3 regions of the Massilia sp. BKSP1R2A-1 genome follow, and region 1 is predicted to be linked to each of the others. Evidence: predicted binding sites of a transcription regulator. Region 1 holds the regulator's gene; each other region holds the start of a gene.

What was found. Region 1 encodes FliA, which starts transcription of late flagellar genes. Its sites were predicted from a motif close to CTAAAGTTTNNNNNNNNNNNGCCGNTA; they were not measured.
Positions count from the first base shown of each region.
Region 2: a site for FliA is predicted at 1,955-1,981, ahead of fliD (flagellar filament capping protein FliD). Genes of this name have one in related genera too.
Region 3: a site for FliA is predicted at 1,553-1,579, ahead of ACQ7JA_RS19715 (flagellinolysin). Genes of this name have one in related genera too.

Region 1 covers NZ_JBOBRE010000016.1:49,769-53,867, reverse strand. The annotation lists gene flhF (flagellar biosynthesis protein FlhF) at 1-873, shown strand, start outside; gene ACQ7JA_RS21170 (MinD/ParA family ATP-binding protein) at 866-1,651, shown strand; gene ACQ7JA_RS21165 (RNA polymerase sigma factor FliA) at 1,731-2,462, shown strand; gene ACQ7JA_RS21160 (flagellar motor protein) at 2,444-3,187, shown strand; gene motD (flagellar motor protein MotD) at 3,194-3,946, shown strand; gene ACQ7JA_RS21150 (hypothetical protein) at 3,973-4,099, shown strand, end outside.
Region 2 covers NZ_JBOBRE010000008.1:10,453-14,551, reverse strand. The annotation lists gene ACQ7JA_RS13590 (flagellin) at 1-1,426, shown strand, start outside; gene ACQ7JA_RS13585 (flagellar protein FlaG) at 1,500-1,859, shown strand; gene fliD (flagellar filament capping protein FliD) at 2,017-4,099, shown strand, end outside.
Region 3 covers NZ_JBOBRE010000014.1:53,034-57,132, reverse strand. The annotation lists gene ACQ7JA_RS19725 (DUF1294 domain-containing protein) at 376-726, shown strand; gene ugpQ (glycerophosphodiester phosphodiesterase) at 747-1,511, shown strand; gene ACQ7JA_RS19715 (flagellinolysin) at 1,613-3,283, shown strand; gene alaS (alanine--tRNA ligase) at 3,490-4,099, shown strand, end outside.

The DNA.
Region 1 (4,099 bases):
GAGCCCCAGAAAGCCGCCGTGCTGCGCGAGATGCTGGCCGCCGGCTTCTCGGCGACCCTGGCGCGCTACCTCATCGAAAAAATGCCGGCGACGAAAGACGCCGCCGACGCGCTGCGCTGGATCAAGACCGTCCTGGCGCGCAACCTGACGACGATTGCCAACGAAGACGACCTCCTGAACCGTGGCGGCGTGTTCGCCCTGGTCGGTCCGACCGGCGTCGGCAAGACCACCACCACCGCCAAGCTGGCGGCCCGCTGCGTGATGCGTCACGGCCCGGACAAGCTGGCCCTGATCACCACCGATGCCTACCGTATCGGCGGCCACGAACAGTTGCGCATCTACGGCAAGATCCTGGGCGTGATGGTGCACTCGGTGAAGGACGAGGCCGACCTGCGCATTGCCCTCAAAGAGCTGAAGAACAAGCACACCGTGCTGATCGACACCATCGGCATGTCGCAGCGCGACCAGATGGTGACCGAGCAGGTTGCCATGCTGAGCGAATCCGGCGCCGACGTGAAGCGCCTGCTGTGCCTGAACGCGACCTCGACCAACGAGACCCTGAACGAAGTGGTGCGCGCCTACCAGGGCACCGGCCTGGCCGGCTGCATCATGACCAAGCTGGACGAAGCCGCTTCCATCGGTAATGTGCTGGACGTCGTGATCCGCCAGAAGCTGAACCTGCACTACATCTCGAACGGCCAGCGCGTGCCGGAAGACCTGCACCTGGCCGACCGCGCCATGCTGATCGACCGCGCCTTCCGCAATACCCGCAACGCGGCAGCCCAGTTCGGCGACGCCGACCTGCCGATGATGATGGCCGCAGCTGGTAAACTCAGCCAGGACCGCGGCATGCGCGAGGTGCACCTTGGCTAGTTTCGACTTCGACCAGGCCGAAGGCCTGCGCCGGATGCTGCAGGGCCCGCGCCCGCGCATCGTGACCTTCCTCTCCGCCACCCCTGAAGACGACAAGGGCGCCATGCTGGTCAACCTGGGCGCCTCGCTGGCCCAGACTGGCAACGAAGTCCTGATCGTCGACGCCTGCGAGCGCGACTACGGCGTGGCCCGCCGCCTCGGCCTGAACCGCGCGGCGACGCTGGCCAACGTGGCGCGCCAGGAAGCGGCCCTGAACCAGGTGATGCACGCCGTGCCGCAAGGCTTTTCGGTGGCCACCCTCGGCACGCCGATCGGCAATACCGATACCCGCCGCCTGGCCAAGACCTTCGACGTGCTGGTCAAGCAGGCCGGCATCGTGATGGTCGACGGCGAACTGGGCCCGGATGACGAATTTCCGCTGCCCTTGATGGCCTCGTCCGAGATCGTGGTGCAGGTGGGAACCTCCGCCGCCTCGATCACGAATGCCTACGCCCTGATCAAGCGCCTGTCCCAGCAACTGGGCCGCCGCCCCTTCGGTATCCTCGTTACCGGCGCGACAGAGGCCGAGGCCAAGGTTGTATACGATAATATGTCTACCGCAGCAAGCCGTTACCTGGCGGTCAGCCTGAGCTCGATGGGCTCGGTGCCGGCCGACGAGTACCTGCACCGGGCCGCGCGCCTGGGCCGCGCCGTGGTCGATGCCTTCCCGCTGGCGGGCGCGTCGGTCGCGTTTCGCAGGCTGGCTGGCAAGTTTGCCTTGCACGCGATGCGGGCATGAAACCAGGTAGTTGTAGGGTGGGCGGTCCCCCGCCCACGCGTTCGACAAGCCGAACCAAGAGAAAAAGAACACTTAACGCATGTACACGGTCAAAGGGAAAGCGGACAAGAACCATTTGCTGACGGAGCACATGCCGTTGGTGAAGCGCCTTGCCCACCACATGAAGGCCAAGCTGCCGCCTTCGGTGGAAGTCGATGACCTGGTCCAGGCAGGCATGATGGGCCTGCTGGACGCGATCAACCGCTACGAAGACAACCACGGCGCCCAGTTCGAGACCTATGCGGTGCTGCGCATCCGCGGCGCCATGCTCGACGAGCTGCGCAACAGCGACTGGATGCCGCGCTCGACGCGCCAGAACATGCGCAAGGTCGAGGCCGCGATGGAGGCGCTGAACCAGCGCCTGGGACGTCCGGCCAGCGAATCCGAGATCGCCAAGTCGCTCAAGATGTCGCTCGCCGACTACCAGGAAATGCTGGGCGACTCGGGCGGCCACCAGCTGGTCTACTACGAAGACTTCCACGACAGCGAGGACGGCAGCGACGGCTTCCTCGACCGCTATGCCGTGGACGACAGCGATCCGCTGCGCAGCCTGCTCGATACGGGCTTCCGCCAGGCCGTCATCGACGCCATCGACAATCTCCCGCCGCGCGAGAAGATGCTGATGGGCCTCTACTATGAGGAAGAACTGAATCTGAAGGAAATCGGCGCCGTCATGGGCGTCAGCGAATCGCGGGTGTCGCAGCTGCACACCCAGGCGGTCTCGCGGCTGCGCGCCGCCCTCAAGGAGCAGTTGTGGACTGGGCAAGCGTAGCCGGGCTGGTGCTCGCGATCGCGGGCATCCTGGTCGGCCACACGCTCGACGGCGGCAAGTTCGCCTCGCTGGTCCAGCCGGCGGCCTTCGCCATCGTGGTGGTCGGCACCTTCGGCGCCGTGCTGCTGCAGAGCGAAAAGCGCAGCTTCGCGCTGGGCATGCGCATGCTGCGCTGGGTCTTTTTCCCGCCCAAATCCGGACGCCAGAAACTGTCGCAGGAAATCGCGCTGTGGAGCCTCTCGGCACGGCGCGACGGCCTTCTCTCTCTCGAGCAGTACATGGGAACGAACGACAAATTCGTCCAGAAGGGCCTGCGCCTGGTGGTGGACGGCATCGCACCCGAAAAGATCCGCAGCCTGTTAGAGGGCGAGATCAGCGCCTATGAATTCTCGCAGCGCCAGGCGGCCCGCATCTGGGAGTCGGCGGCCGGCTATGCGCCGACCATCGGCATCCTGGGCGCCGTGCTGGGGCTGATCCACGTGATGGAAAACCTGTCCGATCCGTCGCGGCTCGGCTCGGGCATCGCCGTCGCCTTCGTCTCCACCGTCTACGGCGTGGGGCTGGCCAACCTGTTCTTCTACCCGGTCGGGAACAAGCTGAAGGCCATCGTCAGCGACAAGGTGGCTCAATACGAAATCCTTGCCGAAGTCTTCCATGACCTGGCTTCGGGCGACCATACCCGCGTGGTCGACGAGCGCGTGGCCAGCCTTCTCGCGCGTCATTGACCTGCCATGGCGCGCAAACGCTACGACGATGAAGTGGGCGCCGGCGAACACCACGAGCGCTGGCTGATTTCCTACGCCGACTTCATCACCCTGCTGTTCGCCTTCTTCGTCGTCATGTACGCGATCTCCATCGTCAACGAAGGCAAGTACGCGGTGCTGTCCGAAGCGCTGGGCGACGCCTTCGGCGGACGCGGCGCGGCGCCGCAGGTGAACACCAATGTCGAGCCGGTGCTGCCGCTCTCCCACATCGTCAACCGCAAGCGCCTGGAAGCGGCGCGGCGCGAGCGCGAACGCATGGAAGTGCTGGCCAGGGACCTGACGGCGACCCTGATGCCCCTCGTGAAATCGGGCCAGGTGAGGGTGACGCAAAATGCGCGCGGCATCAGCGTGGAGCTCAATGCCAGCGTGCTCTTCGACCAGGGCCAGGCCGTGCTGCAGCCGGATGCGCGCGAGGTGCTGGGCGAGGTGGCCGGTTTGCTCAAGAACGATCCGCATGCGATCGAGGTCGAAGGGCACACCGACAATCTGCCGATCACGAATGCGCAGTTCGCCTCGAACTGGGAACTGTCGGCGGTGCGCGCGGCGAGCGTGGTGCGCCTCTTCATCGAGCAGGGTGTCCGGGATACGCGCCTGTCGGCCATCGGCCATGGCGCCACGCGCCCGGTGGCGCCGAACGACACGCCGCTGAACCAGGCCAGGAACCGCCGCGTGGCGGTGATGATCCTCGCGACGACACCGGAGCCGCTGCTGGTACAGTGAGTGACATTTTCTTTCATGGAGCACGCATGCATGTCAAACGATTTGTGCCTGTGCTGGCCTTCGCGCTGGGTGGCCTGGTGAGCGCCGTCGGCGCGGTGGAGAAGGATGCCCCGGTGCGCCACCAGCTCGAAGTCGAGACGGGCTCGAGCAAGG
Region 2 (4,099 bases), on a different contig from region 1:
CAACTCGCAACGTAACCTGACCTCGTCGCAGACCTCGCTGACCACCTCCCTGCAGCGTCTGTCGTCGGGTCTGCGCATCAACAGCGCAAAGGACGATGCAGCCGGCCTGGCGATTTCGGACCGCATGAACTCGCAAATCCGCGGGATGAACCAAGCTTCCCGTAACGCCAACGACGGCGTCTCGATGGCCCAAACCGCAGAAGGCGCTCTGGCAAACTCGGGCGACATCCTGCAGCGTATCCGCGAACTGGCCGTCCAGTCCTCGAACGCTTCGAACTCGGCCGGCGACCGCAAGGCGCTGCAGACCGAAGTCACCCAGCTGACCTCGGAACTGAACCGCATCGCTACCACCACCTCGTTCAACGGCCAGCAACTGCTGGACGGCACCAGCGGCACCTCGAACTTCCAGGTCGGCGCCAATGCCAACGAACTGATCTCGATGTCGGGCTCGAACTTCACCACCAGCTCCTACGGCACCAACCAGGTCGCCAAGGACGTGCCGGAAGTGAAGGCCACCACCAACTTCGACGCAACCAAGGCAGTCACCATCAACGGTTCGGCCGGTTCGGCCGATGCCAAGGGCGGCACCGCCAAGGCCCTGGCCGCTTCGGTGAACCAGAACTCGGGCACCACCGGCGTGACCGCAACGGCCAAGACCGAAACCATGCTGGCCCTGGGCGGCGGCGAGAGCTACACCCTGGAACTGAAGGGCGACAACTCGACCGCGGTCAAGATCTCGTTCTCGACCGGCGCCGGCACCTCGGCAACCGACCTGGCGGCAGGCATCTCGGCCTTCAACGCACGTTCGGCGGAAACCGGCGTGACCGCCGAGTACGACGCCAAGAACAAGGGCATCAAGCTGACCCACGCTTCGGGTGAAGACATCAACCTGAAGAACGTCGCGACCGCCGCCAACACCACCCTGAACGTGCACTCGTACAAGACCGATACCACCACCGCACAGAACGTGCTGGTCGGCGCCGGTTTCGATGCCAAGGCCGCCGGCGCCACCGCCATCGGCAACGGCCACGTGACCCTGGATTCGGAGAACAGCTTCTCGGTGAGCGACGCGGGTTCGGGCCTGGCCCTGACCGGCAGCTCGAGCCTGAAGTCGGTCGCTTCGCTGGACATCAGCTCCTTCGCCGGCGCCCAGCTCGCGATCAAGATTGCCGACTCGGCACTGGCGACCGTGAACACCAAGCGCGCTGAAATGGGCGCACTGCAATCGCGCTTCTCGTCGGCCATCTCGAGCCTGCAGTCGAGCACCGAGAACCTGTCGGCATCGAAGAGCCGTATCGTCGACACCGACTTCGCAGCTGAAACCGCGAACATGACCCGCGGCCAGATCCTGCAGCAAGCCGGTACCGCGATGCTGGCCCAGGCCAACTCGCTGCCGAACGGCGTGCTGTCCCTGCTGCGTGGCTAATCCGCTGACAAGCTAGCGTTGTAAGCTCCCCGGCTGATTTCGATCAGCCGGGGTTTTTCACTTTGGGGTCCATATGAACATCCAGCCTTTAGGTGCGCCCGCCACGCCGAAGCTTGACGAACGGCCGGCACCCGACAGCATCGCCACCCGCGCTCCCGCTGCGCGCCAGCCCGAGGAAACCCGTGCCGGCAAGGAAGCACAGCAGCCTTCGCGCAAGGAACTCGACGAAGCGGTCAAGAAGATCAACCAGTCCCTGCCCGCATCCTCGCAGAGCCTGGAATTCTCGGTCGACGACGAGAGCAAGCAGACCGTCGTCAAGATCATCGACCTGAGCACGAAGGAAGTGGTGCGCCAGATTCCTTCGGTCGAAGCGCTCGAGATCGCCAAGTCGCTCGACAAGGCGATGGGCCGCCTGATCAGCCAGAAAGCCTGATGCCTGGCTTGCCGACGCCGCCCTCCCCTGCGGAGGGCGCGTTGTGTTTCTTGTACGATTTTCCCCAAGCCACAAATAAGCAGGTAATTCCTGCTCTCAAGTCCCCTTTGCTCCTGTCGATAATGACTTACATTATCTACTTTCGCAGGAGAAACAAGTGGCCATTTCCTCAGCCGGCATCGGTTCCGGTCTCAATGTAGACGACCTCGTCAGTAGACTGATGGCGGCCGAGTCTGCGCCGCTGACCAAATACGATGCGCGCACCGCCGCCTTCCAGTCCAAGCTCGACGCTCTGAGCAAGCTGAGCAGCGCCGTGGGCAGCTTCCAGGGCTCGCTGTCCTCGCTGACCTCGAGCGCGACCTTCAAGGCCCTCAGCGCCAGCGTCTCGAACAGCGAGGTGCTCAAGGGCAGCGCCACCGCTGAAGCGGCAGCCGGCACCTACAAGGTCTCGGTCAACCAGCTGGCCCAGGCCCAGACGCTCAACAGCGCCGGCTACGCCAGCATGACGTCCTCGATCGGCAGCGGCGCCAAGACCACCCTCACTTTCCAGTTTGGCACCACCTCGGGCGGGCGCTATGGCGTCGATGCCAGCGCCCTGTCCGGCGCTGTGGCGACCACGGGCATCGCCAACGGTTCGCTCACCATCAACGGCACCGCGATCACCACCAGCAACTCCACCCGCAGCGCCCAGGCGCTGGCGGCCGCCATCAATGCGGAAACCGAAGACACCGGCGTCACCGCCGTCGCCCAGCAGACCGCGACGGGCGCGACCCTGTTCGGCGGCGCGGGCAACGGCAGCTTCGGTGGTGTGACCACCACTGCCGGCGCCAGCTACTCGCTGTCCGTGGGCGGTGTCCAGATCGCCGCCCAGGCCGCCGGCATCGCCGCCGGCGCCGCCGGCAGCGTGAGCGCGGCGTCGATCGACGACGCCCTTACCGGCAACAATGCGACCACGCAGGCGCTGGCCGCGGCCGGCATCACGTTCACCGGTTCCGCCGCCAACGGCGACCTGCAGTTCTTCTCGGCCCAAGGCGCCAACATCACGGTCAGTGAAAGCGTCGAAGGCAGCGTCACCGGTGGCCTGAACAACAGCGGCACGACCAACAACGGCATGACGACCACCGTCACCGCCGGCATCAGCCTGAGCTCGAACAACGGGAGCGCGATCTCGGTCGCCGGCAGCAACCCGTCCCTGGCCGGCCTCGCCGCCGGCAGCAACGGCAGCTACCTGGGCGCCAGCTTCGCCCAGGACGGCGACAAGGCCAGCGGCGTGGTCACCCTGGAAGCCGGCGACCAGTCGCTGCAGGGCATCCGCGACGCCATCAACAAGGCCAATATCGGCGTGCAGGCCAGCATCGTCTCGGACGGCAGCGCCTCGCCCTACCGCCTGGTGCTGACCTCGACCAAGACCGGCGAGAAGTCGTCGATGAAGATCACGCTGAGCGGCGAAAACGGCGCGGCGGCCGACCCGGCGCTGCAGTCCCTGCTCGGCTATGACCCGGCCGGCGCCCAGGGCATGAGGCAGACCAGCGCGGCCCAGAGCGCCAAGCTGGACGTGAACGGCGTGGCCGTCACCAGCGATACCAACAACATCAGCGGTGCGATCCAGGGCGTGACCCTGGACGTGAGCCAGACCGGCAAAAGCAACGTCACGATCGCCAAGGACACCAACGCGGTCAAGACCAGCGTCGATGCTTTCGTCAAGGCCTACAACACGCTCAACAGCACCATGAAGAGCCTGACCAGCTACGACCCCGAAACCAAGAAGGGCGGCCCGCTGGTGGGCGATTCGACCGTGCGCTCGGTCCAGACCCAGCTGCGCGGCCTGCTCGGCAACGCGGTCGGCGAAGGCAAGCTGAACACCCTGAGCCAGGTCGGCATCACCTTCCAGAAGGACGGCAGCCTGGCGGTCGATTCCAGCAAGCTGAACAAGGCGATGACCGAGAACTTCGGCGAGATCGCCGGCCTGTTCGCGGCGGTCGGCAAGGCCTCGGACGCCAACATCAAGTTCAACACCTCGACCTCCAAGACCCAGCCGGGCACCTACGCGGTGAGCATCACCGAGATGGCGAGCAAGGGCAACGTCACCAGCACCGCCGCGCTGGCCGCCACCACGACCATCGCGCCCAACACCAGCTGGATGGTGACGCTGAACCAGACCGACCCCGAGACCGCCAGCCGCACCGCGACCGTCAAGCTCAATGCCGGCACCTACACGCCGGAGGAACTGTCCTCGATGA
Region 3 (4,099 bases), on a different contig from region 1:
GAGCATCTGGTTCAGCATGCCGGCCCGGCCGTTCGCGTCGCTCTGTCCGAACAGCTGGCTGACGACCTGCGGGAAGGGCGGGGTCTGGTCCGAACGCAGCGCGCTGGCCACGCCCTCGGCGACCGTCTCGCGCGGCGCGCTCTGCGCCACCCGGTCGAAGTCGTCCGCCGCCTGGGCCGCGTTGCCGCCGCCGAGGTATTGCGACAGTAAGTTGCCTAAATCAAAGGCCATGTGGTTCTCCTGCTCGTGAGTCGGTTGAAGGTCGAGGGTAGGCGCTTTGTGCGGATGTTCTCTGTTCGCTATCCCACCGTCGCGCCGCGAACTGGACCATTTGCCGTATGGACATCCTGACTGGCCGAAGGTAAGCTTTTGCGCATGCCCTATTTGCCGCTACTGCTGTTCCTTGCCATCTACGGCTTCGCCTCGCTGGCGTGGAACCTGCCGTCCCTGGTCGGGCTCGCTTACCTTGCGGTCAGCCTGGGTTGCTTCCTGGCCTATGCCATCGATAAGTCGGCGGCACGCAGCAAGAGCTGGCGCACGCCGGAGGCCTGGCTGTTGCTGCTTGGCCTGGTGGGCGGCTGGCCTGGCGGCCTGTTGGCGCAGCAGTGGCTGCGCCACAAGACTTCGAAAGTGTCGTTCCAGTGGAAGTTCCACGTGAGCGTCGCCGTCAACATCGGCATATTCGTCTACCTGTCCCGGCAGCTCGCTGTGCCGGTCATCGACTGACCCCGCGAAAGGAGTAGGGCATGTGGCGATATCCCCGGATCCTGGCCCACCGCGGCGGCGGCACCCTGGCGCCCGAGAATACCTTCGCGGGCCTCAGGCGCGGCATGGACTTCGGTTTCCGCGCCGTGGAATTCGATGTCATGCTGGCGCGCGACGGCGTGCCGGTGGTGCTGCACGATCCCTACCTGGGCCGCACCGTGAGCGGGGCGGGCCACGTGTTCGACTACGACGGGCTGGAGCTGGCGCGCATGGATGCCGGCAGCTGGTTCGGCGCCGACTACCGGACCGAAGTGGTGCCGCTGTTCGTGGAGTTCGCCCAGTTCTGCAAGGCCAACGGCATCTGGATGAACATCGAGATCAAGCCGGCGCGCGGCTTCGACGTCGAGACCGGCGAGACGGTGGCCCGCATCGCGCGCGCCATGTTCGCCGACGAGCTCGCGAGCGGCCAGCTCGACAGGCTGCCGCTGCTGTCCTCGTTCAGCTTCGCCGCGCTGGAAGCGGCGCGGCGCGTGGCCCCGGACCTGCCGCGCGCCTGCCTGATGAGCGAGCCGCCGCCCGGCTGGGAGCCGCTGGCGCGCTCGGTCGAGGCGAGCGCGATCCACGCCAACCACCGCCACCTGACCCCGGCACTGGCCCGCGCCGTGCTCGATGCCGGCTTCGGCCTGTTCTGCTACACCGTCAACGAGCCGGCGCGCGCGACCGAGCTGCTGGGCTGGGGCGTGGAAGCCTTCTGCACCGACCGCATCGACCTGATCGGCCCGGATTTCGGGCGCACCGGCGTTTAGCGCGCGTCAATAAAACATTTGGCAAAATATTCATTCCGGTCCTCAAGTAGTGTAACCGGTTGTCGTAAATGACATGCGACCACCCCGAGGTGTATGTCATTATGTCAATATCAATCACGACCAACGTCCTGTCGATGGGCGCGCAACGCGCGCTCAAGACGCACAATACGGCTCAGGAAAGGCTGATGGAGCAGCTGTCGGCGGGCTCGCGCATCAATGGCGCGCGCGACGATCCGGCCGGCCAGGCGATTTCCTCGCGCATGGCGTCCGGCCAGCGCGGCATGAGCCAGGCCCTGCGCAGCATCAATGACGGCGCCTCGATGCTGCAGGTGGCCGAAGGCGCAATGGCGAACGTGGTCGAGAGCCTGCAGCGCCTGCGCGAGCTGGCGGTCGCGTCCGGCAACGGCAGCTATGGGGATGGCGACCGCGCCGCCCTGCAGACCGAGGCGCGGGAGATCCTCGCCCACATCAACCGGGTGGGCGAGCAGACCAAGTTCAATGGCGAAACCCTGTTTTCCCAGGACGGCGGCAGCATCGGCGGCGACGAGAGGAAGCGGCGCGTGCTCGACGGCCTCAAGAGCGGCTGGCTGAGTTCGGCCGAGCAGATGGTCAAGCAGTACTACGGGATCGAGGGGGACGGGGTCAAGATCACGGTCAACCTCGATACCACCGACGGCGGCGCCGGCGTGCTGGCCTCGGTATCGGGCAACCCCGTGGCGGGCAAGTACACGAACCTGCACCTGAATCTCGACATGGCCGATTTCGGCACGGGCGACACCCGCGACGGCGGCGGCTCGCCCTACTACAGCGACCGCGTCGTCGCGCACGAGATGGCGCACGCGGTCATGTCGCGCACCATGAACTTCACCGCGCTGCCCGACTGGTTCGTGGAAGGCACGGCGGAACTGATCCAGGGCGCCGACGAGCGCGTGCGCAGCTCGATTGCCAGCGGCAACTCGGTCGCCACCATCGTCGCCGGGGTGGCGGGCGGCGGCTTCGTCTACGATGGCGGTTACCTGGCCGCCCGCTACCTGCACGACCAGCTCAAGGATCTCGGCGTGGAAGGCGGCATCAAGGGCGTGATGCAGTACCTGAACCAGAACCAGGGCGCCAACCTGGACCAGGCCCTGAACGCCGTCAGCAAGGGCGAGATCGCATCGGAATCCGCCTTCCTGGCGGATTTCGGCGGCGCCAACGGGGTGAACTTCGTGAACACGGAGGTCAACCTGACGAATGCCGACACCGGCGCCATCGGCGGCCTCGATGCCGACGGCGGCCGCTCGCTCGACGCCCGCGCGGTGGTGGCCGATGCCGGCGACAACAATGCCAGGGATGGCCTGGCCGGCTTCGACGTGGCCTACCCCGAACTCGGCGGCGGCACGGGCATCCGCCGCGTGCAGATCCAGGCCGGGGAGGGCGCCGGCCAGTTCATCGAGCTGCAGTTCTCGGCCATGAACGCGCGCGCGCTGGGTCTCGCCAACCTCGACATGCAGAACGGCGCCATCTCGCTGCTGCACGTGGACGAGGCGCTCGACTTCGTCAACAAGCAGCGCGTGGCGGTGGGCGCTTCCAGCAACCGCCTCGACATGGCGGCCAGCGCCCTGCAGAGCGACGCCATCAATATGGCGGCGGCCAAGGAGCGCATCGACGGTGTCGATTACGCCTCATCGGCGGCGGGGCTGACGCGGGCCCAGATCCTGCAGCAGGCGGCGTCGGCGATGCTGGCGCAGGCGAACCAGCAGCCGAGGGCGGTTCTTTCCTTGCTGCGCTGAGCGAACGAGGTCGAATTGGGCTCCGGCCTCCGCCGTAGCGATGGTCCGCTACTTCAGCACGTCGCCCCGGCGAAGGCCGGGGCCCAAGTTCGTCGCACCTCCGCAGCGCCAATCCCGTAAATATCGGCCCAACCGATAACCCCGCCCTTAGCTACGCTATAATCGTTTTTTTATAGCGTACGCTCCCCTATTTCCGCCCCCAAGACATGAAATCCTCCGAAATCCGCGAAAAGTTCCTCAAGTTCTTCGAGTCCAAAGGCCACACCATCGTCCGTTCCAGCCCGCTGGTGCCGGGCAACGACCCGACCATGCTGCTGACGAACAGCGGGATGGTGCAGTTCAAGGACGTGTTCCTGGGCCTGGATACGCGCCCGTACTCGCGCGCCACCACCGTGCAGCGCTGCGTGCGCGCCGGCGGCAAGCACAACGACCTGGAAAACGTCGGCTACACCGCGCGCCACCACACCTTCTTCGAAATGCTGGGTAACTTCAGCTTCGGCGACTACTTCAAGCGCGACGCGATCAATTATTGCTGGGAGCTGCTGACCAAGGTCTACATGCTGCCGGCCGAGAAGCTGACCGTGACCGTCTACTTCGAGGACGACGAGGCCTACGACATCTGGGCCAACGAGATCGGCGTGCCGAAAGAGCGCATCATCCGCATTGGCGACAACAAGGGCGCGCGCTACGCATCGGACAACTTCTGGCAGATGGCCGACACCGGCCCCTGCGGCCCCTGCACCGAGGTGTTCTACGACCACGGCGCCGACATCTGGGGCGGTCCTCCAGGCTCGCCGGAAGAAGACGGCGACCGCT